3 regions of the Streptomyces sp. NPDC127108 genome follow, and region 2 is predicted to be linked to each of the others. Evidence: predicted binding sites of a transcription regulator. Region 2 holds the regulator's gene; each other region holds the start of a gene.
The links. Region 2 encodes HrcA, which represses chaperone genes, less so after heat shock. Its sites were predicted from a motif close to TTNGCACTCNGNNNNNCNGAGTGCNAA; they were not measured.
Positions count from the first base shown of each region.

Region 1: the regulator HrcA is predicted to act here: its motif matches at 2,667-2,693, upstream of groES (co-chaperone GroES).
Region 3: the regulator HrcA is predicted to act here: its motif matches at 3,717-3,743, upstream of groL (chaperonin GroEL).

Region 1 is NZ_JBHXTE010000009.1:103,272-110,874, reverse strand. It holds gene ACFVHO_RS09830 (methyltransferase domain-containing protein) at 93-1,289, opposite strand; gene ACFVHO_RS09825 (polysaccharide deacetylase family protein) at 1,372-2,358, shown strand; gene groES (co-chaperone GroES) at 2,839-3,147, shown strand; gene groL (chaperonin GroEL) at 3,286-4,908, shown strand; gene ACFVHO_RS09810 (SDR family NAD(P)-dependent oxidoreductase) at 5,128-5,901, opposite strand; gene ACFVHO_RS09805 (multicopper oxidase family protein) at 5,921-7,447, opposite strand.
Region 2 is NZ_JBHXTE010000045.1:40,783-48,385, reverse strand. It holds gene ACFVHO_RS31570 (16S rRNA (uracil(1498)-N(3))-methyltransferase) at 1-198, opposite strand, end outside; gene ACFVHO_RS31565 (nitronate monooxygenase) at 195-1,268, opposite strand; gene dnaJ (molecular chaperone DnaJ) at 1,723-2,862, opposite strand; gene hrcA (heat-inducible transcriptional repressor HrcA) at 2,863-3,879, opposite strand; gene ACFVHO_RS31550 (MBL fold metallo-hydrolase) at 4,218-4,979, shown strand; gene ACFVHO_RS31545 (DUF3097 domain-containing protein) at 5,003-5,821, shown strand; gene hemW (radical SAM family heme chaperone HemW) at 5,934-7,166, opposite strand; gene ACFVHO_RS31535 (SpoIIE family protein phosphatase) at 7,333-7,603, opposite strand, start outside.
Region 3 is NZ_JBHXTE010000019.1:64,589-72,191, forward strand. It holds gene ACFVHO_RS17755 (glucosyl-3-phosphoglycerate synthase) at 4-987, opposite strand; SAM riboswitch class I at 1,119-1,275, shown strand; gene thrC (threonine synthase) at 1,269-2,591, shown strand; gene ACFVHO_RS17765 (MoaD/ThiS family protein) at 2,621-2,896, shown strand; gene ACFVHO_RS17770 (cold-shock protein) at 3,317-3,520, shown strand; gene groL (chaperonin GroEL) at 3,872-5,497, shown strand; gene ACFVHO_RS17780 (SigE family RNA polymerase sigma factor) at 5,729-6,226, shown strand; gene ACFVHO_RS17785 (hypothetical protein) at 6,219-6,767, shown strand; gene ACFVHO_RS17790 (mannosyltransferase family protein) at 6,872-7,603, shown strand, end outside.

The DNA.
Region 1 (7,603 bases), on a different contig from region 2:
GAGGACGAGGCGCGGAGCGCCGATCAGCGGGGGTCCGGGGGCGGCAGCCCCCGGTTTCGGGAAGGGGCGGGATTGGGGAGCCCCCGGCAGGGCTACCCCACCGGACGCCCCACCAGCATCGTGGGCGCGCCCCCGACCCGGGTGAGGAAAACCGTGGCGGACCCAGGCCCCTGGGGCTTCACCTTGCGGCGGAGTTCCTCGGGCTCCACGGCCGACCCCCGCTTCTTGACGGTGAGCACCCCGACCCCCCGCTCCCGCAGCAACGCCTTCAACTTCTTGACGTTGAAGGGAAGTTGGTCGGTGATCTCGTAGGCGACGGCGTAGGGCGTGGCGACGACGTCGTCGGAGGTGACGTAGGCGATGGTCTCGTCGATGAGCCCGCCGCGGACCCGCGCGGCGACCTCGGCGACGAGGTGGGCGCGGATGACGGCCCCGTCGGGCTCGTACAGGAAGCGCCCGACGGGCCGGACGTCCGGGTCGGGGAGCATCGTGGCGAGCGGAGAGGCGAGGGTGTCCCCGGCGGGCAGCAGCGTGGCCCGGTGGGAGCCGGGCGCGTCGGTGCCGAACCACAGCACGGCCTCCTTCACGTCACCCCCGTCCGAGATCCACTCGGCCTCGGCCTCGCCGGGCACGGCGTCGTGCGGAACGCCGGGGGCGATCTTGAGGGCGGCGAGGGGCGCCTTGCGAGCGGTCTCGACGGCCCAGGAGAGGGGCGGCGAGTACGCCTCGGGGTCGAAGATGCGGCCGCGCCCCCCGCGTCGGGCGGGGTCGACGAAGACGGCGTCGTAGGGGGAGGTGTCGACCTCCGTGACGTCCGCCTCGCGGACCTCGATGAGGTCGGCGAGACCGAGCGCTTCGGCGTTGGCGCGGGCGACCGCGCAGGTCAGCGGGTCGCGGTCGACGGCGAGGACGGCGATTCCGGCGCGCGCGAGGGCGATCGCGTCGCCGCCGATGCCGCAGCAGAGGTCGGCGAGGGAGCGGACGCCGAGGTCCTGGAGGCGGCGGGCGCGGTGCGTCGCCACGGACGTGCGCGTGGACTGCTCGACGCCGTTCGGCGTGAAGTACATGCGGGCGGCGTCGGCCGCGCCGAACTTGGCGACCGCCCGCTGCCGCAGCCGCGCCTGCGCGAGCGCGGCGGAGACCAGCTCGGCGGGGTGCTCGCGGCGCAGCCGGGTGGCCACCGCCAGCTCCTGGCTCGGTTCGACGTCGCGTACGGCGTCGAGGAGGCCGTGGCCCTCGGCGGTGCGGAGCGCGGCGAAGGAGGCAAGCGGATCGTTCACGTCGCCCATTGTGGGCCAGTCGGTGGAAGGTGCGCGTACGGCGGCGGTGTCGGCCCCGTACAGGGCGCCTGAGCTGCGAGGATGCGGCGCCATGCGACTAGTACGACAAAACGAACAATTTGCCTCAGAGGGTGGGCGGGACGGGCGGGGCGGGCAGGGCGGCGTGCGGGGGCGGCGCGGGCGCGGGCACGGGCGCCTGGCCGCCCTGGCCGTCGGCACCGCCGTCGTGGCCACCGCGATCGCCTCAGGCTGCGCCGCCGACGGGGACGAGCGGGGCGGCTCCGGCGCGCACGGCCAGCAGCCGCGCCTCGGCCCGCCCGCCCAGGCGCTGCGGGACTACGCCGACGCGCTGCGCGCGAAGCAGGCCGCGCGGGCCGCGGCGGCCAAGCGCTGGGGGCTCGCGCGGACCCCGCTGGCCGCGCCCCCCGCGCCCGCCGTCAAGCCCCGCATCACCACCCGCAAGGGCTTCGAGGTCGAGGGACAGGCGCAGTTGCCGCCGGTGTTCACCACCGTCCCGACCAAGGACAAGGTCGTCTTCCTGACGATCGACGACGGCGCCGAGAAGGACCCGGCGTTCCTGCGGATGATGCGCGACCTGAAGATCCCGTACACCGCATTCCTCAGCGACTACCTGGTCAAGGAGGACTACGGCTACTTCAAGCGGATGCAGAAGAGCGGCGTCGTACTGAACAACCACACGCTCAACCACCGCTATCTGCCGGGGCTCTCCTACGAGGGGCAGCGGCGGGAGATCTGCGGCATGCAGGACACCATCCAGAAGCGGTACGGCAAGCGGCCCGAGCTGTTCCGGCCGCCGTACGGGAACTACAACCGCGACACCCTGCGCGCCGCCAAGTCCTGCGGCGTGAAGGCGGTGCCGCTGTGGGCCTCCGAGGGCTTCGCCCGGCACATGGAGTGGCGCGAGTGGGACAAGGACCTGCACCCCGGCGACATCATCCTCACGCACTTCCGCGGCCGCGAGGACTGGAAGGGCACCATGCCCGACATGGTCCGCACGGTCCTGAAGACGGTCACGGCCAAGGGGTACGCCGTGGCGCGCCTCGAGGACTACCTGTGAACCGGCCCGCGCGGGGCCGACCCGCGCGGGCCCGGGGGACGGCGGTCGCGGCGGCGGTCGCGGCGGGGGTGCTCGCCCCCGTCCTGCTGCTGACTGGCTGCGCGCCGTCGGTCGACCCGATCGAGCGCCTCGGCAGGAAGGCGGCCGAGAAGATTCCGCGGAAGCTCCCGCGAAAGCTGCCGCAGGCGGAGCAGTGGTGCCCGCCCGGACCGCTCGGAACCCTGCGCCCGGGCGGGACGTTGTCCGAAGGCGTGAGCCCGGGTTCCGGCCCGGGCGCCCCGCCCCGACCCCCCGTAACGCCGCCTGCATTGGCACTCCGCTTGACCGAGTGCTAATCGTCGTCCTAGTCTCGGGCCTGGCACTCCCCACTGGAGAGTGCCAACAGCGACGGGCAGGTCCGGCACCCGCGACGACGGATCCACCTGGTCGCCACCTCAGATCAGTTAACCCCGCGAGATCTCCGAAGGGGGAGGTCGGATCGTGACGACCGCCAGCTCCAAGGTTGCCATCAAGCCGCTTGAGGACCGCATCGTGGTCCAGCCGCTCGACGCCGAGCAGACCACGGCCTCTGGCCTGGTCATCCCGGACACCGCGAAGGAGAAGCCCCAGGAGGGGGCTGTCCTCGCCGTGGGCCCGGGCCGCTTCGAGAACGGCGAGCGCCTGCCGCTCGACGTGAAGGTCGGCGACGTCGTGCTCTACAGCAAGTACGGCGGCACCGAGGTGAAGTACAACGGCGACGAGTACCTCGTCCTCTCGGCCCGCGACGTGCTCGCGATCATCGAGAAGTAGTCGAGCGTCTTTCGTCTCTGCTGCACCTGCTTCACCTGCAGATTTGCTTGCGCTGCGCCCCTGGTCACCCCGCTGATTGCCGGGCGGCGAGGGGCGCGGCTCGTTCACCCGAGTTTTCGAGAGGGCTGAAACGCTCCCATGGCGAAGATCCTGAAGTTCGACGAGGACGCCCGTCGCGCCCTCGAGCGCGGCGTCAACAAGCTTGCCGACACGGTCAAGGTGACGATCGGCCCCAAGGGCCGCAACGTCGTCATCGACAAGAAGTTCGGCGCCCCCACCATCACCAACGACGGCGTCACCATCGCCCGTGAGGTCGAGGTCGAGGACCCGTACGAGAACCTCGGCGCCCAGCTCGTGAAGGAGGTGGCGACCAAGACCAACGACATCGCTGGTGACGGCACCACCACCGCCACGGTGCTGGCCCAGGCCCTGGTCAAGGAGGGCCTGCGCAACGTCGCCGCCGGTGCCTCCCCGGCCGCCCTGAAGAAGGGCATCGACGCCGCGGTCAAGGCGGTCTCCGAGGACCTCCTCGCCACCGCCCGTCCGATCGACGACAAGTCCGACATCGCCGCCGTGGCCGGGCTCTCCGCCCAGGACCAGCAGGTCGGCGAGCTCATCGCCGAGGCGATGGACAAGGTCGGCAAGGACGGTGTCATCACCGTCGAGGAGTCCAACACCTTCGGTCTGGAGCTGGACTTCACCGAGGGCATGGCCTTCGACAAGGGCTACCTGTCGCCGTACATGGTGTCCGACCAGGAGCGTATGGAGGCCGTCCTCGACGACCCGTACATCCTGATCCACCAGGGCAAGATCTCCTCCATCCAGGACCTGCTGCCGCTCCTGGAGAAGGTCATCCAGGCCGGCTCCTCCAAGCCGCTCCTGATCATCGCCGAGGACGTCGAGGGCGAGGCCCTTTCGACCCTCGTCGTGAACAAGATCCGCGGCACCTTCAACGCCGTCGCGGTGAAGGCCCCCGGCTTCGGCGACCGCCGCAAGGCGATGCTCGGCGACATGGCCACCCTCACGGGCGGCACCGTCATCGCCGAGGAGGTCGGCCTCAAGCTCGACCAGGTCGGCCTGGACGTGCTCGGCTCCGCCCGCCGCGTCACCATCACCAAGGACGACACGACCATCGTCGACGGCGGCGGCAACTCCGCTGACGTCGAGGGCCGCGTCGCCCAGATCAAGGCCGAGATCGAGGCCACGGACTCCGACTGGGACCGCGAGAAGCTCCAGGAGCGCCTCGCGAAGCTGGCCGGCGGCGTGTGCGTCATCAAGGTCGGCGCCGCCACCGAGGTGGAGCTGAAGGAGAAGAAGCACCGTCTGGAGGACGCCATCTCCGCGACCCGCGCCGCGGTCGAGGAGGGCATCGTCTCCGGTGGTGGCTCCGCGCTCGTCCACGCCGCCAAGGTCCTCGAGGGCAACCTCGACAAGACCGGCGACGAGGCCACCGGTGTCGCGGTCGTCCGCAGCGCCGTCGTCGAGCCGCTGCGCTGGATCGCCGAGAACGCCGGCCTCGAGGGCTACGTCATCACCACCAAGGTGGCGGAGCTGGACAAGGGCTTCGGCTTCAACGCCGCGACCGGCGAGTACGTCGACCTGGTCAAGGCCGGCGTCATCGACCCGGTCAAGGTGACGCGCTCCGCCCTGGAGAACGCCGCCTCCATCGCCTCCCTGCTGCTCACGACCGAGACCCTGGTCGTCGAGAAGCCGGCCGAGGAAGAGGCTGACGCCGGTCACGGCCACGGTCACTCTCACTGAGCGATGCGCTCTGCGCGGTAGCCGATCCAGGCGCCGTCCGAGGCCCGGCATCCCGTCGCGGGATGCCGGGCCTCGGCCTGTCCCGGGTTCGCGTCTGCCGGGTTTCGCAGGGGTGCCGGGTGCGGGCCGTGGTCCGTCCTCGCGCAGTTCCCCGCGCCCCTACGGGGCGCTCCTCCTACGGGGCGTTCTCCTACGGGGCGTGGCCCCTGCGGAGCGCGCCTACTTCGGGCCGTACTTTCTGCCCGTCCTCGATGTCACTCCGCCCAGCAGTGCCCTCGGGGTCACCTTCACCACGCCCATCAGGGTCTTGTAGCGCGGGTCCGGGATGGAGAGGGACTTGCCGCGGGCCAGGTCGGTCAGGGCCGCGGCCACCAGCTTGTCCGCGTCCAGCCACATCCACTTGGGGATGTTGTCCGTGCCCATGCCCGCCCGCTCGTGGAACTCCGTGCGGACGAAGCCGGGGCACAGCGCCATCAGCCGCACCCCGGAGCCCGCCAGGTCCTTGGCCGCGCCCTGCGTGAACTGCACGACCCACGCCTTGGACGCGCCGTACGTCCCGCGCGGCACGAACGCCGCCACCGACGCGACGTTCACGACGCCGCCCCGGCCCCGCTCCCGCATCGCGCCCGTCGCCGCCGACGTCAGCCGGAGCACGGCCTCGCAGTGCACCTTCAGCATCGTCAGCTCGTCGGCGAGCGGCACCTCCAAGTAGCGGCCCTTGTTGCCGAATCCGGCGTTGTTGACCAGCAGGTCGACCCCGTCACGGCGACGGGCGAGCCGCTCCTCGACGGCCGTGATGCCGTCCTCCGTGGCGAGGTCGGCGGTCAGGACCTCCGCCTCGATGCCGTGCCGGTCGTGCAGCTCGGTCGCCTGCTCGCGCAGCCGCTTCGTGTCGCGCGCCACCAGGACCAGGTTGTGCCCGTCACCGGCGAGCCGCCGCGCGAAGGCGGCGCCGATGCCGGCGGTCGATCCTGTAATCAGAGCCGTAGTCATGGACCAAGGCTAGTGAGCCTCAGTGCCCGCTGTGCCCTCCGGACGGCCTGCCCGCCTTCTGGCCCTTCTCGACGACCACGAACTGCCCCATCATTCCTCCGTCCTCGTGGCTCAGGAGATGGCAGTGGTACATGTACGGCGTCTTCGGGTCGGCGGGGCCCGTGAAGCGCAGGGCCAGCTTCATGGTCGTGCCGTTCGGCAGGAACACCGTGTCCTTGGGGCCGCGCAGCTCGGGCGGGGGCGCGTCGCCGTTCACCTCGAGGACCCGGAACTGCACGTCGTGCACATGGAAGTTGTGCGGCATGCCGTTGTTGTTGCGCACGGTCCAGGTCTCGGTGGCGCCGCGCGTCACCACCTCGTCGATCCGGTCCATCCGCATGGCCCGGTCGTTGATCCCGGACTGCTTCAGGTCGAAGAACCGCGCCCGGCTCGCCCCCGCGCCGTCCGGCACCTCCAACTCGCCCAGCTCCGAGGGCAGCGCGGGCGAAGGACGCAGCCGCTTCGCCGCCCGCAGCTGGAGCACGTCGAAGGAGTCGTCGCCCCCGCTGAACCGCTGCTGCCAGGCACCCCCGTAGTTGTCCTGCGCGAAGCTGCGCAGCACGGTCTTCTCGCCGGGCCGCATCCGCACCACGATCTCGGCGCGCTCACCCGGCGACAGCTGTATCCGCTCCATCCGCGCCGGCCGCTCCAGGGCGCCGCCGTCCGTGCCGACCAGGGAGAAGGCCCGGTCGTCCGAGAAGCCGAAGTCGTACGTACGCGCCGTCGAGGCGTTCAGGAGCCGCAGGCGTATGAGCTCGTCGCCCACCTCCTGGTACGGCTGGAGGGTGCCGTTGACCATGGTCCGGTCGCCGAGGAAGCCGACGTTGCGCATCATCTTGTGGCCGTGGTCGAACTTCGCGCCGTCGAACCTCACGTCCTGCACGATCACGGGCACGTCGTCGACGCCGTACTTCTTCGGCAGGGCGAGGCGTTCGCTGCGCTTTTCGTCGAGGAGGAACATGCCCGCGAGGCCGCGCTGCACGTGCTTCTCCGTCGCCCCGTGCGGATGCGGGTGGTACCAGAGCGTGGCCGCGGGCTGGTCGACCTTCCAGTGCGGGCTCCAGCTGCCGCCGGGCCGGATCATCTGGTGCGGGCCGCCGTCCATCCGCGCGGGCAGGTGCATGCCGTGCCAGTGGACGGTGGACGCCTCGTCAAGGCCGTTGCGTATCCGCACGCGGACCTTCTCGCCGCGCTTCGCACGCAGGGTCGGGCCCAGATGGTCGCCGTTGAAACCCCAGGTCGGCGTGGTGCGCCCGGCCTTGAACTCCTTCTCGCCCCGCTGCATGCGCAGGTCGAAGACGCGGGTGCCGTCCTTGTCCAGGCGGGACTTCGCCAGCGGCGGTATCGCCAGGGCGTTGTCGAAGGATTCCTTGCCGACGGTGCTGATCTCGGCGTCCTGCCACAGCCACAGCATGCCGCCGCCGAGCGCCAGCGCGACGACGGTGACGAAGCTGCCGAGGATGATGAGGACACGCTTGAGACGTGGCCTGCTCGTGAGTCGGGACATGATTCGAGACTCGCGGCTCGGCCCGCCCCGGAGTATCGGGGACGGCCCCCACCCGACCCCGATTCAACTCCCTTACGCCCCTAGGTACTTCCCCTGTCAGGGACTTCCCCCATGCCGCCGGGCCGCCGCTGGGGCCGCGACTGCCGCCGCTCGTGC
Region 2 (7,603 bases):
CGTCAGGCGGTCCTTGCCCTCGGTGTCCGCGACGACGCCGTGCGCCCAGTGTCCGGCGCCGTCGGTGAGGACGACGTCCTCGCCCGCGCGCAGCCGCTTCACCGACACGGCGTGCCGCCCCTCGGGCCCGTCCAGGACGTACACGCTTCCCGGGGCCGCGCCCCGGAAGTCCTCGACGACGAAGACCGGCGCCGTCACACCGCACCCCGCGCGGTGAACGTCGCCTTCGCCTCGTCGAGTTCGGCGACCAGGACCTCCATCAGCTCCCCGGCGGGCAGCGCCCGCGCCAGGCGATGGCCCTGGCCCGCCCACAGCGCCATGGCCTGCGGGTCACCGGCCTTCGCGGCGGCCTTGCGGAGCCCGGCCGTCAGATAGTGGACCTGCGGGTACGCGGCCGGGGCGTACGGGCCGTGCTCGCGCATGAACCGGTTGACCAGGCCGCGCGCGGGGCGGCCCGAGAACGCCCGGGTCAGCTCGGTGTGCCCGAACAGCGGGTTCGTCATGGCCTGCTTGTGCAGTGGCTGCGCGCCCGACTCGGGCGTCACCAGGAACGCCGTGCCGAGCTGGGCGAAGTCCGCGCCCGCGGCGAGGACCGCGGCGATCTGGCCGCCGCGCATCAGGCCGCCCGCGGCGATCACGGGCAGCCGCACCGCCTCCCGTACCTGCGCGATCAGGCTGAGCAGGCCGATCCCGGAGCCGTCCGCCTCCGGGTTGTCGCGGTGCGTGCCCTGGTGGCCGCCCGCCTCGATGCCCTGGACGCAGACGGCGTCGGCGTCCGCCCGCTGGGCCGCGCGGGCCTCCTCGGGCGTGGTGACGGTGACGACCGTACGGGTGCCGACGCGGTCGAAGGCCTGGACGACCTCCCGGGTCGGGCAGCCGAACGTGAACGACACCAGCGGCACCGGGTCGTCGAGCAGGATCGCGAGCTTCGCTTCGTAGCCGTCGTCGCGCTTGCCCTCGGTGTCGCCGAGCTGCGTCTCGTACCAGGTGGCCTCGCCCGCGAGCTGATTGCGGTAGACCTCGACGGCCGCGGGATCGGCGTACTCCGGCTGCGGCATGAACAGGTTCACCCCGAACGGCCGCGCCGTCAGGCCCCTGACCTGTTTGATCTCCTGATACATCCCGTCGGCGGTCTTGTACCCGGCAGCCAGGCAGCCGAGCCCCCCGGCCTCGGCCACAGCGGCCACGAGCTGCGGGGTCGAGCCACCGCCCGCCATCGGGGCCTGCACGATCGGATAGCGACAGAGATCGGTGAACGCGGAGGACATACCGGCATCGTGCCACGTCTGGCGGGGGCGCCTTGTCCGGGGTCCTTCGGCTTTCCCGCCGTGGGGGCTTTCCTGCCCCGCCGCTCCGCGGCGGATACCTCCCACCCACCCACCCGTGACTGGAACATCACCGCGCCGCCGCCATGGCCACCTGCGCCACTCCCGCTACGGCGAGCCGAGCCGCCCGTGCTCCCGCACCGGGGCCGGGGAAGGACCCGGCCGCCCCTGTCCGTCCCACCCTGTGGGCAGCTGGGCCGCCAGGGGCGGCACGGGTGGGCACAGCCCCGGCCGACGGCGCTGTGACGACGAGGGAGGGGCACGGCCCCCGGCCGACGGGGCGCCACGAACGGAGGTGACCCGGCCGAGCCCCGGGCGCCGTCACCGCGCGGGGTGACCACGCAAAACGGCCCGGGACGAACGTGGAATCCACGCTCACCCCGGGCCGCTCAAGGCGCTAGCGCCCGTTGAACGCGTCCTTCAGGCGGGAGAAGAGGCCCTGCTGCCCGGGCTGGAACTGCCCGGTGGGCCGCTCCTCGCCCCGCAGCTGCGCGAGCTCCCGCAGCAATCGTTCCTGCTCGGGATCGAGCTTGGACGGCGTGAGCACCTCGACGTGCACGATGAGGTCACCGCGCCCCCCACCGCGCAGGTGGGTGACACCACGCCCGTGCAGCGGGATCGACTGCCCGGACTGCGTACCGGGCCGGATGTCGACCTCCTCCACACCGTCCAGCGTCTCGAGCGGCACCTTCGTGCCGAGCGCGGCCGCCGTCATCGGCAGCGTGACGGTGCAGTGCAGATCGTCCCCGCGCCGCTGGAACACGGCGTGGGGCAGCTCGTGGATCTCGACGTAGAGGTCACCTGCGGGGCCGCCGCCGGGGCCGACCTCGCCCTCGCCCGCGAGCTGGATCCGGGTGCCGTTGTCGACACCGGCCGGGATCTTCACGGTGAGCGTGCGCCGGGACCGGATCCGCCCGTCGCCCGCGCACTCGGGGCACGGCGTCGGCACGACGGTCCCGAAGCCCTGGCACTGCGGGCAGGGCCGCGAGGTCATGACCTGGCCGAGGAAGGACCGGGTGACCTGGGACACCTCGCCGCGGCCGCGGCACATGTCACAGGTCTGCGCGGAGGTGCCGGGCGCGGCCCCTTCGCCGGAACACGTCGTACAGACGACGGCCGTGTCGACCTGGATGTCCTTCGTGGTGCCGAAGGCCGCCTCTTCGAGGTCGATCTCCAGGCGGATCATGGCGTCCTGCCCGCGCCGGGTGCGCGAGCGCGGCCCGCGCTGCGACGCCGTGCCGAAGAACGCGTCCATGATGTCGGAGAAGTTGCCGAAGCCACCCGCTCCGAAGCCGCCCGCGCCACCGGCGCCGCCGGCCTGGGACAGCGGGTCCCCGCCGAGGTCGTAGACCTGCTTCTTCTGCGGGTCCGACAACACCTCGTACGCGGCGTTGATCTCCTTGAAGCGCTCTTGCGTCTTCGGATCGGGGTTGACGTCCGGGTGCAGCTCGCGTGCGAGCCGCCGGAAGGCCTTCTTGATGTCGTCCTGGGAAGCGTCGCGGCGCACGCCTAGTACGGCGTAGTAGTCCGTGGCCACTTACGACTCCGCCAGGATCTGTCCGACGTAACGTGCCACTGCGCGTACTGCTCCCATCGTTCCCGGATAGTCCATGCGGGTCGGTCCGACCACGCCCAGCTTGGCGACTGCCTCGCTCCCCGAACCGTAGCCGACGGAGACCACCGACGTGGAGCTGAGCCCCTCATGGGCGTTCTCGTGCCCGATCTTGACGGTCATGCCCGAATCCGTCGCCTCACCAAGCAACTTGAGGAGGACGACCTGCTCCTCCAGAGCCTCGAGGACCGGCCTGATGGTGAGGGGAAAGTCATGTCCGAAGCGGGTGAGATTGGCGGTGCCGCCGATCATCAGCCGCTCCTCGGTCTCCTCCACCAGCGTTTCGAGGAGGGTGGACAGGACCGTGGTCACCGTCCCCCGGTCGTCCTTGTCGAAGGATTCGGCCAGATCCTGCACCAGCTGCGGCACGTCCGAGAAGCGGCGGCCCGCGACCCGGCTGTTGAGCCGTGCCCGCAGATCCGCGAGCGACGTCTCGCCGAACGGCGCCGGGCAGTCGATCATGCGCTGCTCGACCCGCCCGGTGTCGGTGATGAGGACCAGCATCAGGCGGGCCGGGGCCAGCGAGAGCAGTTCCACGTGCCGCACCGTGGAGCGGGTCAGCGACGGATACTGCACCACCGCGACCTGCCGGGTCAGCTGCGCGAGCAGCCGCACCGTGCGGCCGACGACGTCGTCCAGGTCGACCGCGCCGTCCAGGAAGTTCTGGATCGCGCGCCGCTCCGGCGCCGTCATCGGCTTGACTCCCGCGAGCCGGTCCACGAACAGGCGGTACCCCTTGTCGGTCGGGATGCGCCCGGCGCTGGTGTGCGGCTGGGCGATGAACCCTTCCTCCTCAAGGGCGGCCATGTCGTTGCGGACCGTGGCCGGGGAGACGCCGAGGTGGTGGCGTTCGGTGAGCGCCTTGGAGCCGACGGGCTCCTCCGTGCCCACGTAGTCGTGGACGATGGCGCGCAGCACTTCCAGCCTGCGTTCACTGAGCATCGCGCACCTCCAGCTGCCGTCCCTCGCCCCGAGCCCCCGGTGGTGGCCCCTCGCCCTGGCACTCACCCCGGGCGAGTGCCAGCCTTCACCGAGTCAGTGTACGGCCGGTGGGTACAGGCCCGGCAAGGGCCGACCCCTTTGTCATGCCGACGGGTGCCGCCCTTGTCCTGCCTTGTCATGCCGGAGGGTGGCACCGTGTCATGCCTGAGGGTGGCACGGTCCGGCCGCACCGGAGGGCACCACCGTCCCACCGTCGCCCCTCCTCCCCACACCTCCCCGCATCTCCCCACACCCTCCCCCGCCCTGCCTCCGTGCCCCGTCGGCGTTAGCGTCACCCCATGGACACCTCCTCGCCCTCCCCCGCCCCCACCCCGGCCTGGGAGGAGGCTGGCTGGGAACGGCTCGCCGCCCGCGTGGGGCGGTGCAGGCTGCCCGTGTGGGACTGCACGGCCGGGCTCGTCGTCGGCACCGGCGCCGCCCTCATGATCGAGGCCGGATCCAGCCTGCGCGAGGGCTCCCGGCTGCGCGCCGACGCCCGGCGGCTGCTCGGTGGCGAGCGGCGCGTGACCCATCTCGCCCTCACCCACCCCCACTTCGACCACGTCCTCGGCGCCGCGGCGTTCGCGGGCGTCGAGGTGTTCGGCGCCGTCGGCCTCGACACCGTCCTGGACCACGACCGCGAGGGCCTGCGCGCCGACGCCGTCGCCCAGGGCCTCGACCCGGCCGCCGCGGCCGAGGCCGCCGACCTCCTGGTCCAGCCCCGCCACCTGGTGTGCGGCGAGTGGACCCTCGACCTCGGCGGGCTCCAGGTGCTGCTCGCCAACGTCGGCCCCGGGCACTCCGGCCACGACCTGGCCGTCCTCGTGCCGGGCGGCCCGGGCGAGCCCGAGGTCGTCTTCTGCGGTGATCTGGTCGAGGAGTCCGGCGAACCGCAGGCCGGTCCGGACGCGGCGCCCCGGCACTGGCCCGCCGCACTCGACCGGCTCCTCGACCTGGGCGGCCCGGACGCGCTGTACGTGCCCGGGCACGGGGCCGTCGTCGACGCCGCTTTCGTACGCCGCCAACGCGACGAGCTGGCCCGGCGGTTCGGTGTCGCCTGACGGCATGCCATAACGTCTGGCCCATGCGCAGCTACCACCCGGACCTGACCCCGCCCTGGAAGAAGCCGGCCGCCGTCCCCGAGGTGCCCGCCGAGGCCGACCTGGTCGTGGAGGAGGTCACCACGGGCTTCTGCGGCGCGGTGATCCGCTGCGAGAAGACCGCCGAGGGGCCGACGGTGACCCTGGAGGACCGCTTCGGCAAGCACCGCGTGTTCCCGATGGCGCCGCGCGGCTTCCTCCTGGAGGGCCGGGTGGTCACGCTGGTCCGCCCGTCGGCCGCCGCCGCGCCCCGGCAGCCCGCGCGCACCGCGTCCGGCTCGCTGGCCGTGCCGGGGGCGCGGGCACGGGTGGCCAGGGCGGGGCGGATCTACGTGGAGGGGCGGCACGACGCCGAGCTGGTCGAGAGGGTCTGGGGCGACGACCTGCGCATCGAGGGTGTCGTCGTCGAGTACCTGGAAGGCATCGACGACCTGCCCGCCATCGTCGACGAGTTCGCCCCCGACGCCGACGCGCGCCTGGGCATCCTCGTCGACCACCTGGTCCCCGGCTCCAAGGAGTCCCGCATCGCCGCGGCCGTCAGCAGCGACCACGCCCTGGTCGTCGGCCACCCCTACATCGACGTGTGGGAGGCCGTGAAGCCGTCGTCGGTGGGCATCACGGCCTGGCCCCGCGTCCCCCACGGCCAGGACTGGAAGAAGGGCGTGTGCCGCGCCCTGGGCTGGCCGGACAACACGGGCGCGGCGTGGCAGCACATCCTGGGCAGGGTCCACACGTACAAGGACCTGGAGCCGGCGCTGCTGGGGAGGGTCGAGGAACTGATCGATTTCGTGACGGCTCCATAGTCCCAGGGCCCTGTCCAGGCGCCGGACGAGGAATTCTCAGCCCGTCCGGCGATTGAGGACGAGGCGCGCAGCGCCGAAAAGGGGGGCCAGGGGCGAAGCCCCGTACGAAGGCTCAGTCGACCAGATCCCGCACGACGGCGTCGGCCAGCAACCGCCCCCGCAGGGTGAGGACGGCCCGCCCCTCCGCGTAGGGGCCAGCCTCAAGCAGCCCATCAGCCAGCGCACGCGTAGCTGCGGCGAGCCCGGCCTCCTTCAGCAGCCCCAACGGACACCCCTCAAGCAGCCGCAGCTCGAGCAGCACCCGCTCGACCCGCCGATCCTCGTCCGAGAGGACCTCCCGCCCGGCCCCGGGCGACCTCCCCCCGGCGAGCGCGGCGGCGTACGCGCCGGGGTGCTTCACGTTCCACCACCGCACACCCCCCACATGGCTGTGGGCCCCCGGCCCGGCCCCCCACCAGTCGGCACCCCGCCAGTACAACTCGTTGTGCAGGCACCGCCCCGCCTCGGAGGTGGCCCAGTTCGACACCTCGTACCAGTCGAACCCGGCCCCTCCGAGCACCTCGTCGGCGATCAAGTACCGATCCGCGTGCACGTCGTCGTCGGTCATGGGCACCTCCCCGCGCCGGATCCGCCGGGCGAGCTGCGTCCCCTCCTCGACGATCAGGGCGTACGCGGACACATGATCGGGCCCCGCGCCGATGGCGGCGTCGAGGGAGGCCCGCCAGTCGTCGTCGGTCTCCCCGGGGGTGCCGTAGATGAGATCGAGGTTGACGTGCTCGAAGCCCGCGGCGCGCGCCTCGGCGACGCAGGCCTCGGGCCGCCCGGGCGTGTGCGTGCGGTCGAGGACCTTCAGGACGTGCTGCTTGGCGCTCTGCATGCCGAAGGAGACCCGGTTGAAGCCACCCTCGCGCAGGGCACTCAGATAGGCGGGGTCGACGGACTCCGGATTGGCCTCCGTGGTGATCTCCGCGTCGTCGGCGAGCCCGAACTCGTCGCGTACGGCGGCGAGCATCCGTACGAGATCGTCGGCGGCGAGCAGCGTGGGCGTACCGCCGCCGACGAACACGGTCCGCACGGGGCGCGGGTCGTCGCCGAGGACCTTGCGGGCGAGGCGGACCTCGTCGATCAGGGTGTCGGCGTAGTTGTCGCGGGAGGCGAGGACGCCACCGCTGCCGCGCAGCTCGGTGGCGGTGTAGGTGTTGAAGTCGCAGTAGCCGCAGCGGGTCGCGCAGTACGGCACGTGCAGATAGAACCCGAGCGGCCGCTCACCCGCTCCGACCAGGGCGGAGGCGGGCAGCGCCCCGTCCTCGGGCATGGGCTCACCATCGGGCAGTACAGAAGGCATGTCTGCCATTGTCCCGGACGCGCCGGGGTTCCCGGTCCCCGTGAGGATCCGCCGAAGGGTGGGTGGGGGACAGCCCCTCCGGCGATTGAGGAGCGGGGTCCGGGGCGGAGCCCCGGTTTCGGTGAAGGGGTGGGCCTGGGGCGCCCCGCGAAGGCACCCCCCCGGGTCACTTCGCCCTGAGCACCAGCAACGCCAGATCATCGTCCGGCGGCCGCTGCGAGAACTCATGGACCAGCCGCCGGATCCGCTCGGCGACGAGCCCCGCGTCAAGCCCCGCGCAGCCCGCGAGCGCCTTGGCGAGCCCGTCCCCGTCGTCGAAGAGGTGCAGCCCGGAGCGCCGCTCCGTGACGCCGTCGGTGACGCACAGAAGCGTGTCACCGGTGCGCAGCTCGAAGGTGGTGCTGGTGTACGTCTCGTCGTCGACGACACCGAGCAGC
Region 3 (7,603 bases), on a different contig from region 2:
CCCTCAGGCCACCCGTCGCTCCGCGTACTCCGCGACCTCCGCCATCGGCGGCCGCTCCTCCGTGTCCACCGCGTACGTCCGCGGTTCGAAGCCGTGCTCGCCGCGGACGAACTGGGTCAGCTCGGGGCGGACGAGATGGGCGCGGGCGAGCCGCAGCTGCGCGGTGCGGTAGATCGCCGCCGCCATCCGCCCGAGCGCCTGCCCGTCCTGGTGCCGGTGCCTGCGCACTCCCACGTCGACCTGCGCGAGCGCGTCCAGGCCCACGGTGTGCAGCGCGTCGACGAGCAGGCCGAGCTCCACGCCGTACCCGACGGGGAAGGGGAGGCGTTCCAGGAGCGACCTGCGGGCCGCGTACTCGCCGCCGAGCGGCTGCACGAACCCCGCGAGCTGCGGCCAGTGCATGTTCAGCAGGGGCCGCGCCATCAGCTCGGTGACCCGGCCGCCCTGCCCGGCCGTCGCGCCGGACGCGGGTCCTTCGGCCGCGGGGCCGTCGGACACCGTCATCGGGCGGTCGTACATCGCCTTCACGAACTGCACGTCCGGCTCCGTGAGGAGCGGCCCCACGATGCCGGAGACGAAGTCCGCCGAGAACTCCTTCAGGTCCGCGTCGACGAACGCCACGATGTCACCGCGGGTGACCAGGAGGGAACGCCACAGGACCTCGCCCTTGCCCGGTACGGCGGGCAGCCGCGGCAGGATCCCGTCCCGGTGCACCACCCGGGCCCCGGCGGCCGCGGCCACCTCGGCCGTCCGGTCCGCGGAGCCGGAGTCGATCACCACGAGCTCGTCGACGAGCGGCACCCGCTCCATCAGCTCCCTGCGGATCTCGGCGACGATCCCGCCGACCGTCTCCTCCTCGTCGAGGGCGGGCAGCACCACGCTCACCGAGGTGCCGAGGGCACGCTTGGCGGCTGTCAGGGCGCCGGGCGCCCGGTCGGCGACGGACCAGGAACGCCTGCTCAGCCAGCGCTCGACCTCTTCCAGCACGCGCGTCCTCCCGGTTGTGATCCATCTCGCGCATCGGACGACTATCTCAAGGGTCCAAGGCTTCGGTTACAGTCTTGAACAACGCCGGTGACCATCGCATGTCGGGGGTCCCGGGCGTCACAATCGAATACCGCTCATCCAGAGGGGCAGAGGGATACGGCCCGTTGAAGCCCCGGCAACCCTCCAGCCGGTCTCGTAAGCCGCCGCCAGCGCGGCGCCGCGAGGCTCCCGGCTCGGGAAGGTGCCAATTCCGTCTCGCGGCGAGATGCGCCGCGAGGAAGATGAGGAGAAAGGGCCTCGCCTCCATGGCTGTGCAGACTGTCGCCACCACCGCCCCCGCCGCGGACACCGTCGATCTCGGACCCGCTTCCGGACTCTCCTGCCGCGAGTGCGGAACCCGCTTCGACCTGGGCCCCATCTTCGCCTGCGCCGAGTGTTTCGGCCCCCTCGAAGTCGCCTACGACCTTCCCCTCGGCGACCCGGAGGCCCTGCGCAAGCGGATCGAGTCCGGCCCCGCCAACATCTGGCGGTACGCCCCGCTGCTGCCCGTCCCCGCCGACGTGGCCGACAAGCCGAACCTCAACCCGGGCTGGACCAAGCTCGTCAAGGCCGACAACCTCGCCGCCGAACTCGGCGTCGACCAGGGCAAGTTGTTCATCAAGGACGACTCGGGCAACCCCACGCACTCCTTCAAGGACCGCGTCGTCGCGCAGGCCCTCGAGGCCGCCCGCGCCTTCGGCTTCACCACGCTGTCCTGCTCCTCCACGGGCAACCTCGCCGGTGCCGTCGGCGCCGCCGCCGCCCGCGCGGGCTTCCGCTCCTGCGTGTTCATCCCGCACGACCTGGAGCAGGGCAAGGTCGTCATGGCCGCGGTGTACGGCGGCGAGCTCGTCGGCATCGAGGGCAACTACGACGACGTGAACCGCTTCTGCTCCGAGCTGATCGGCGACCCGCTGGGCGAGGGCTGGGGCTTCGTCAACGTCAACCTGCGGCCGTACTACGGCGAGGGCTCCAAGACCCTCGCGTACGAGATCTGCGAGCAGTTGGGGTGGGTCCTTCCCGACCAGCTCGTGATCCCGATCGCCTCCGGGTCCCAGCTCACGAAGATCGACAAGGGTCTGAAGGAGCTGATCGCGCTCGGTCTGGTCGAGGACAAGCCGTACAAGATCTTCGGGGCGCAGGCGGAGGGCTGCTCGCCGGTGTCCACCGCGTTCAAGGCGGGCCACGACGTCGTCCGGCCGCAGAAGCCGGACACCATCGCCAAGTCGCTCGCCATCGGCAATCCGGCCGACGGTCCGTACGTCCTCGACATCGCGCGGCGTACCGGCGGGGCGGTGGAGGACGTGAACGACGAGCAGGTCGTGGACGCGATCAAGCTGCTCGCCCGCACGGAGGGGATCTTCGCGGAGACCGCGGGCGGGGTGACCGTCGGCGTCGCGAAGAAGCTGATCGAGGCGGGCCTCATCGACCCCTCGCTCACCACCGTCGTGCTCAACACCGGAGACGGGCTCAAGACGCTTGACGCGGTCGCCGCGACGTCCCAGGCGACCGCGACGATCCGCCCGAGCCTCGACGCGTTCCGCGCCGCGGGCCTGGCCAGCTGACCTTCCCGGCACCCCAGAAAGGCATCCCCATGAGTGTCAACGTCCGCATCCCCACCATTCTCCGCACCTACACCGGCGGTCAGGCCGAGGTCGCCGCCGAGGGGGGCACCCTCGGTGAGGTCATCGCCGATCTGGAGAAGAACCACACCGGCATCGCCGCCCGGGTCCTGGACGACCAGGGCAAGCTGCGGCGGTTCGTGAACGTGTACGTGAACGACGACGACGTGCGGTTCGAGCAGGGCCTTGAGACCGTGACGCCGGACGGCGCCGGGGTTTCGATCATTCCTGCCGTCGCCGGCGGCTGAACGCACGCAGAGTCACCGGGAATGCCCCCTCCGCGAGAGAAGCGGAGGGGGCAATTCTGTATGGTTGAGCGCGGTACAGTTGGGAATGGAGCGCCGCTCTCGGCGCAAGCAGTGCCGCGCGCATATTCGAAGTCGGCCGCGGAGCCGACAAGAAGTAGCCAAAGTGTCCTGCCTATTTGAACCTTATGCGGCATTTGTCGGGCCCGACTTGCCCTGAATTCCATGGAATTCTCCGGAAATCTCCGATAGCGCGTGCCCAGAATTCTCGTCCGATTGACCTGTTGCAGAGGGCAGTTGGACAGATACATTCAGCCGCGGTCGACGCGTTCCGGCGCACACCCCCAACCCATGGGGAGTGAGGTCTGACCCGGGTCCGCGAAGTGCGGGTCTGCGCAAGGGCCAGTAATAGGGGAGTTAGGCATGGCTCAGGGCACCGTCAAGTGGTTCAACGCGGAGAAGGGATATGGCTTCATCGCGGTCGACGGTGGTGCGGATGTATTCGTCCACTACAGCGCGATCCAGATGGACGGCTACCGCACCCTGGAAGAAGGTCAGCGAGTCGAGTTCGAGATCTCGCAGGGCCAGAAGGGTCCGCAGGCGGACATGGTCAAGCTCGCCGTCTAGCGGCTTGACGCGATCGGCCACCGACGCGACGCAGACGAAGGGCCCGCACCCCGGGAACGGGGCGCGGGCCCTTCGGCGTTGCAAGATCGGGGAGTTCCGCCCGGGGCGCGCGGGGTCCCGTGCGGGAGCGGCGAGTCCTCGTACGAGACCCGGGGGCGACCTTGCACTCGCGGGGGTCGAGTGCTAATCATTGGCGTTAGCACTCTACGAGTGAGAGTGACAGAACTTGGATCGGGTCGGTGAGGTCCGCAGGCCGGGTGGGGCAAGGAACCACACGGCGCGCAGGCCGTCCGTCGCGGGCACCAGCACGATCCGTTTGCTTTTCCACCCCGTCCGGGAGGACCACTTCACATGGCCAAGATCATCGCGTTCGACGAGGAGGCACGGCGCGGCCTCGAGCGCGGCATGAACCAGCTCGCCGACGCCGTCAAGGTGACCCTGGGCCCCAAGGGTCGCAACGTCGTCCTCGAGAAGAAGTGGGGCGCCCCCACGATCACCAACGATGGTGTGTCCATCGCCAAGGAGATCGAGCTCGAGGACCCGTACGAGAAGATCGGCGCCGAGCTGGTCAAGGAGGTCGCGAAGAAGACGGACGACGTCGCCGGTGACGGCACGACGACCGCGACCGTCCTCGCCCAGGCGCTCGTCAAGGAAGGCCTGCGCAACGTCGCGGCCGGCGCCAACCCGATGGCCCTCAAGCGCGGCATCGAGAAGGCCGTCGAGGCCGTCTCCGGCGCCCTGCTCGAGCAGGCCAAGGACGTGGAGACCAAGGAGCAGATCGCTTCCACCGCCTCCATCTCCGCCGCCGACACCCAGATCGGCGAGCTCATCGCCGAGGCCATGGACAAGGTCGGCAAGGAAGGCGTCATCACCGTCGAGGAGTCCCAGACCTTCGGTCTGGAGCTGGAGCTCACCGAGGGTATGCGCTTCGACAAGGGCTACATCTCGGCGTACTTCGCCACCGACATGGAGCGTATGGAGGCGTCGCTCGACGACCCGTACATCCTGATCGTCAACTCCAAGATCTCCAACGTGAAGGACCTCCTTCCGCTCCTGGAGAAGGTCATGCAGTCGGGCAAGCCGCTGCTGATCATCGCCGAGGACGTCGAGGGCGAGGCCCTGTCCACGCTGGTCGTCAACAAGATCCGCGGCACCTTCAAGTCCGTCGCCGTCAAGGCCCCGGGCTTCGGCGACCGCCGCAAGGCCATGCTCGGCGACATCGCCATCCTCACCGGTGGCACGGTCATCTCCGAGGAGGTCGGCCTCAAGCTGGAGAACGCCGGTCTCGACCTGCTCGGCCGCGCCCGCAAGGTCGTCATCACCAAGGACGAGACGACCATCGTCGACGGCGCCGGTGAGAGCGACCAGGTCCAGGGCCGGGTCAACCAGATCCGCGCCGAGATCGAGAACTCGGACAGCGACTACGACCGCGAGAAGCTGCAGGAGCGCCTGGCGAAGCTCGCCGGCGGTGTCGCGGTCATCAAGGCCGGTGCCGCGACCGAGGTCGAGCTCAAGGAGCGCAAGCACCGCATCGAGGACGCCGTGCGCAACGCCAAGGCGGCCGTCGAGGAGGGCATCGTCGCCGGTGGTGGCGTGGCCCTGCTGCAGGCTTCCTCGGTCTTCGAGAAGCTCGAGCTCGAGGGTGACGAGGCCACCGGTGCCGCCGCTGTGAAGCTGGCCCTGGAGGCCCCGCTGAAGCAGATCGCGGTCAACGCCGGCCTCGAGGGCGGCGTCGTCGTGGAGAAGGTGCGCAACCTGACCGTCGGTCACGGCCTGAACGCCGCGAACGGCGAGTACGTCGACATGATCGCCGAGGGCATCATCGACCCGGCGAAGGTCACGCGTTCCGCCCTGCAGAACGCCGCGTCCATCGCCGCGCTGTTCCTCACCACCGAGGCCGTCATCGCCGACAAGCCGGAGAAGGCCGCCGCTGCGGGCGCTCCGGGCGGCATGCCGGGCGGTGACATGGACTTCTGATCCCTCGCGGATCGGCAGTTCGTCGCAGTACGCGAACGAGGGCGGCACTCCCTGTCTCAGGGGGTGCCGCCCTCGGGCGTTCCCGGGGTCTTTCTCCGGGGCGTCGCCGGGCCCTTTCTCCGGGGCGTCCCCGGCAGGAGCCTCCCGGCGAAAAAATCTCCCGCCCCGTGTCAACCGAACCCACCCCCGCAGGTCTAGAGAGGTTGTACCGACCAGATGGGGAGCACGTCATTGACCGCTGAGGAGTTCGAGGAGTTCTACGCCCACGCGGTCCGACGGCTCACCGGCCAGCTGTATGTGATGCTCGGCGACCTGCAGGAGGCGCAGGACGTCGTGCAGGAGGCGTTCGTCAGGGCCTGGAGCAGGCGCGGGCGTCTGGTGAAGGAGGCCGCGCCCGAGGCGTGGATCCGCACCGTGGCCTGGCGGCTCGCCGTGCGCCGGTGGCACGGGCGGCGGCGCAGCGAGCAGGCCTGGCAGCGGCACGGCGGCGCGCCGCCCGCGGCCGCGCCCGACCCCGGTTCCGTGGTCCTCGTCGAGGCGCTGAAGGGTCTTTCCCCGCAGCAGCGCAGGACGGTGGCGCTGCACTACATCTGCGATCTGTCGGTGGAGCAGATCGCCGCGGAGACGGGCCAGTCCACCGGCACGGTCAAGACGCATCTGTCCCGGGGGCGGGCCGCCCTCGCCGACCGCTTGCAGGACCCCCGTACCCAGGAGGCGCACGGTGACTGAAGCCCACCACGACGATCCGCTGGACGATTCGCTGGCGGACGCGCTCCGGGACCTTGCCGCGGCGGCGGAGCGCGGCAGCGACCCGGCGCCCGCGCCCGTGGTCACGGCCCGCGGCGAGCGGGTGCGGCGGCGCAGGTTCGCCGTGCTCGCGGCCAGTGCCGTGCTGCTGTGCGGCGGGATGGGCGGCGCGGTCGCCGCCGGGATCGCCGGGTCCGAGGAGCGGGTGTCCCCGGCCGACACCCGCGACCCGCTGCCCGCGCCCTCCTCCGGCGACCCGGTGCCCGACCCCACCTCCGGGCCCACCGACGCCTCGTCGTCGCCGGGACCGACCGAGACCACCGGTGCGCCCGACCCCAGCACGCCGCCTGCCACGACCGGCACCTCCGGCAGTTCCGCCGACGCCGACCCGAGCCACTCGCCGACGTACCCCCAGGGCACCGCGCCGCCGACCACCGGCACCCAGGGCCCGACCGAGACTCCGTACCGGGGCGCCGGGACCTCCCCGCCCCCGACGTCGGACATGACGGACGGCCCCGACTGACCCCGGTCGGCTCCCGCCCCTGACCGGCACCCCCGCAGCATCCACCGACCGGCGGCGCACCCTGCGCCGCCGGGCGATTCCGCGCGCCCGAACGGAGATCACGCATGCCAGCGGCACCGGCGACCACCGCCACCCGGCCCTCCCCGCGCCCGCCCTGGCCCGACGTCCGTGAGCGGGAGCGGGAGCGGCGGCCCGGCGGTGGGCGTGGGGTGCTGCGGCGGCTCGCGGGGCGCCTCGACGCCACCGACCGCTTCGTGCTCCAGGTGTATGTGTGCACGCGGGTGGGGCTGTTGATCACCGGGTACTGCGTGGGGTGGCTGTTTCCCGCGAACTCCCGTGCCAAGGAGGCGCCCGGGCTGCTCTCGGTGTGGGAGCAGTGGGACTGGACGCACTTCCGGCACATAGCGGAGTACGGCTACTTCGGGCCCGCGCCGGGGTACGCGGACGGCTTCGAGAACGAGGAGGCGTTCTTCCCCGGGTTCCCGCTGGTGCTGCGGGCGGTGCGCCTTGTCGTGCCGGACTGGGTGGCGGCCGGGCTGCTGATCTCGTTGGTCTCGGGCGCGGTCGCGATGCTCGCGCTGGCCCGCGTGGCCAGGCTCGGGGGCGCGGGCACGGGCACGGGCAGGGGCCTGGGCCTGGGTGCGGGTGCGGGGTCGCGCACGGGCGGGGGCGCGGAGGTCCGGCTCGGGGGCGCGGACGCCGTCGCCCGGCGTGCCGTCCTCGTCGTGCTCCTGTCGCCCTGCGCCGTCTTCCTCGCCGCGGGCTACTCCGAATCCCTCTTCCTCGCCTTCGCGTTGCCCGCCTGGCTCGCCGCCCGGTCGGGCCGCTGGCCGCTC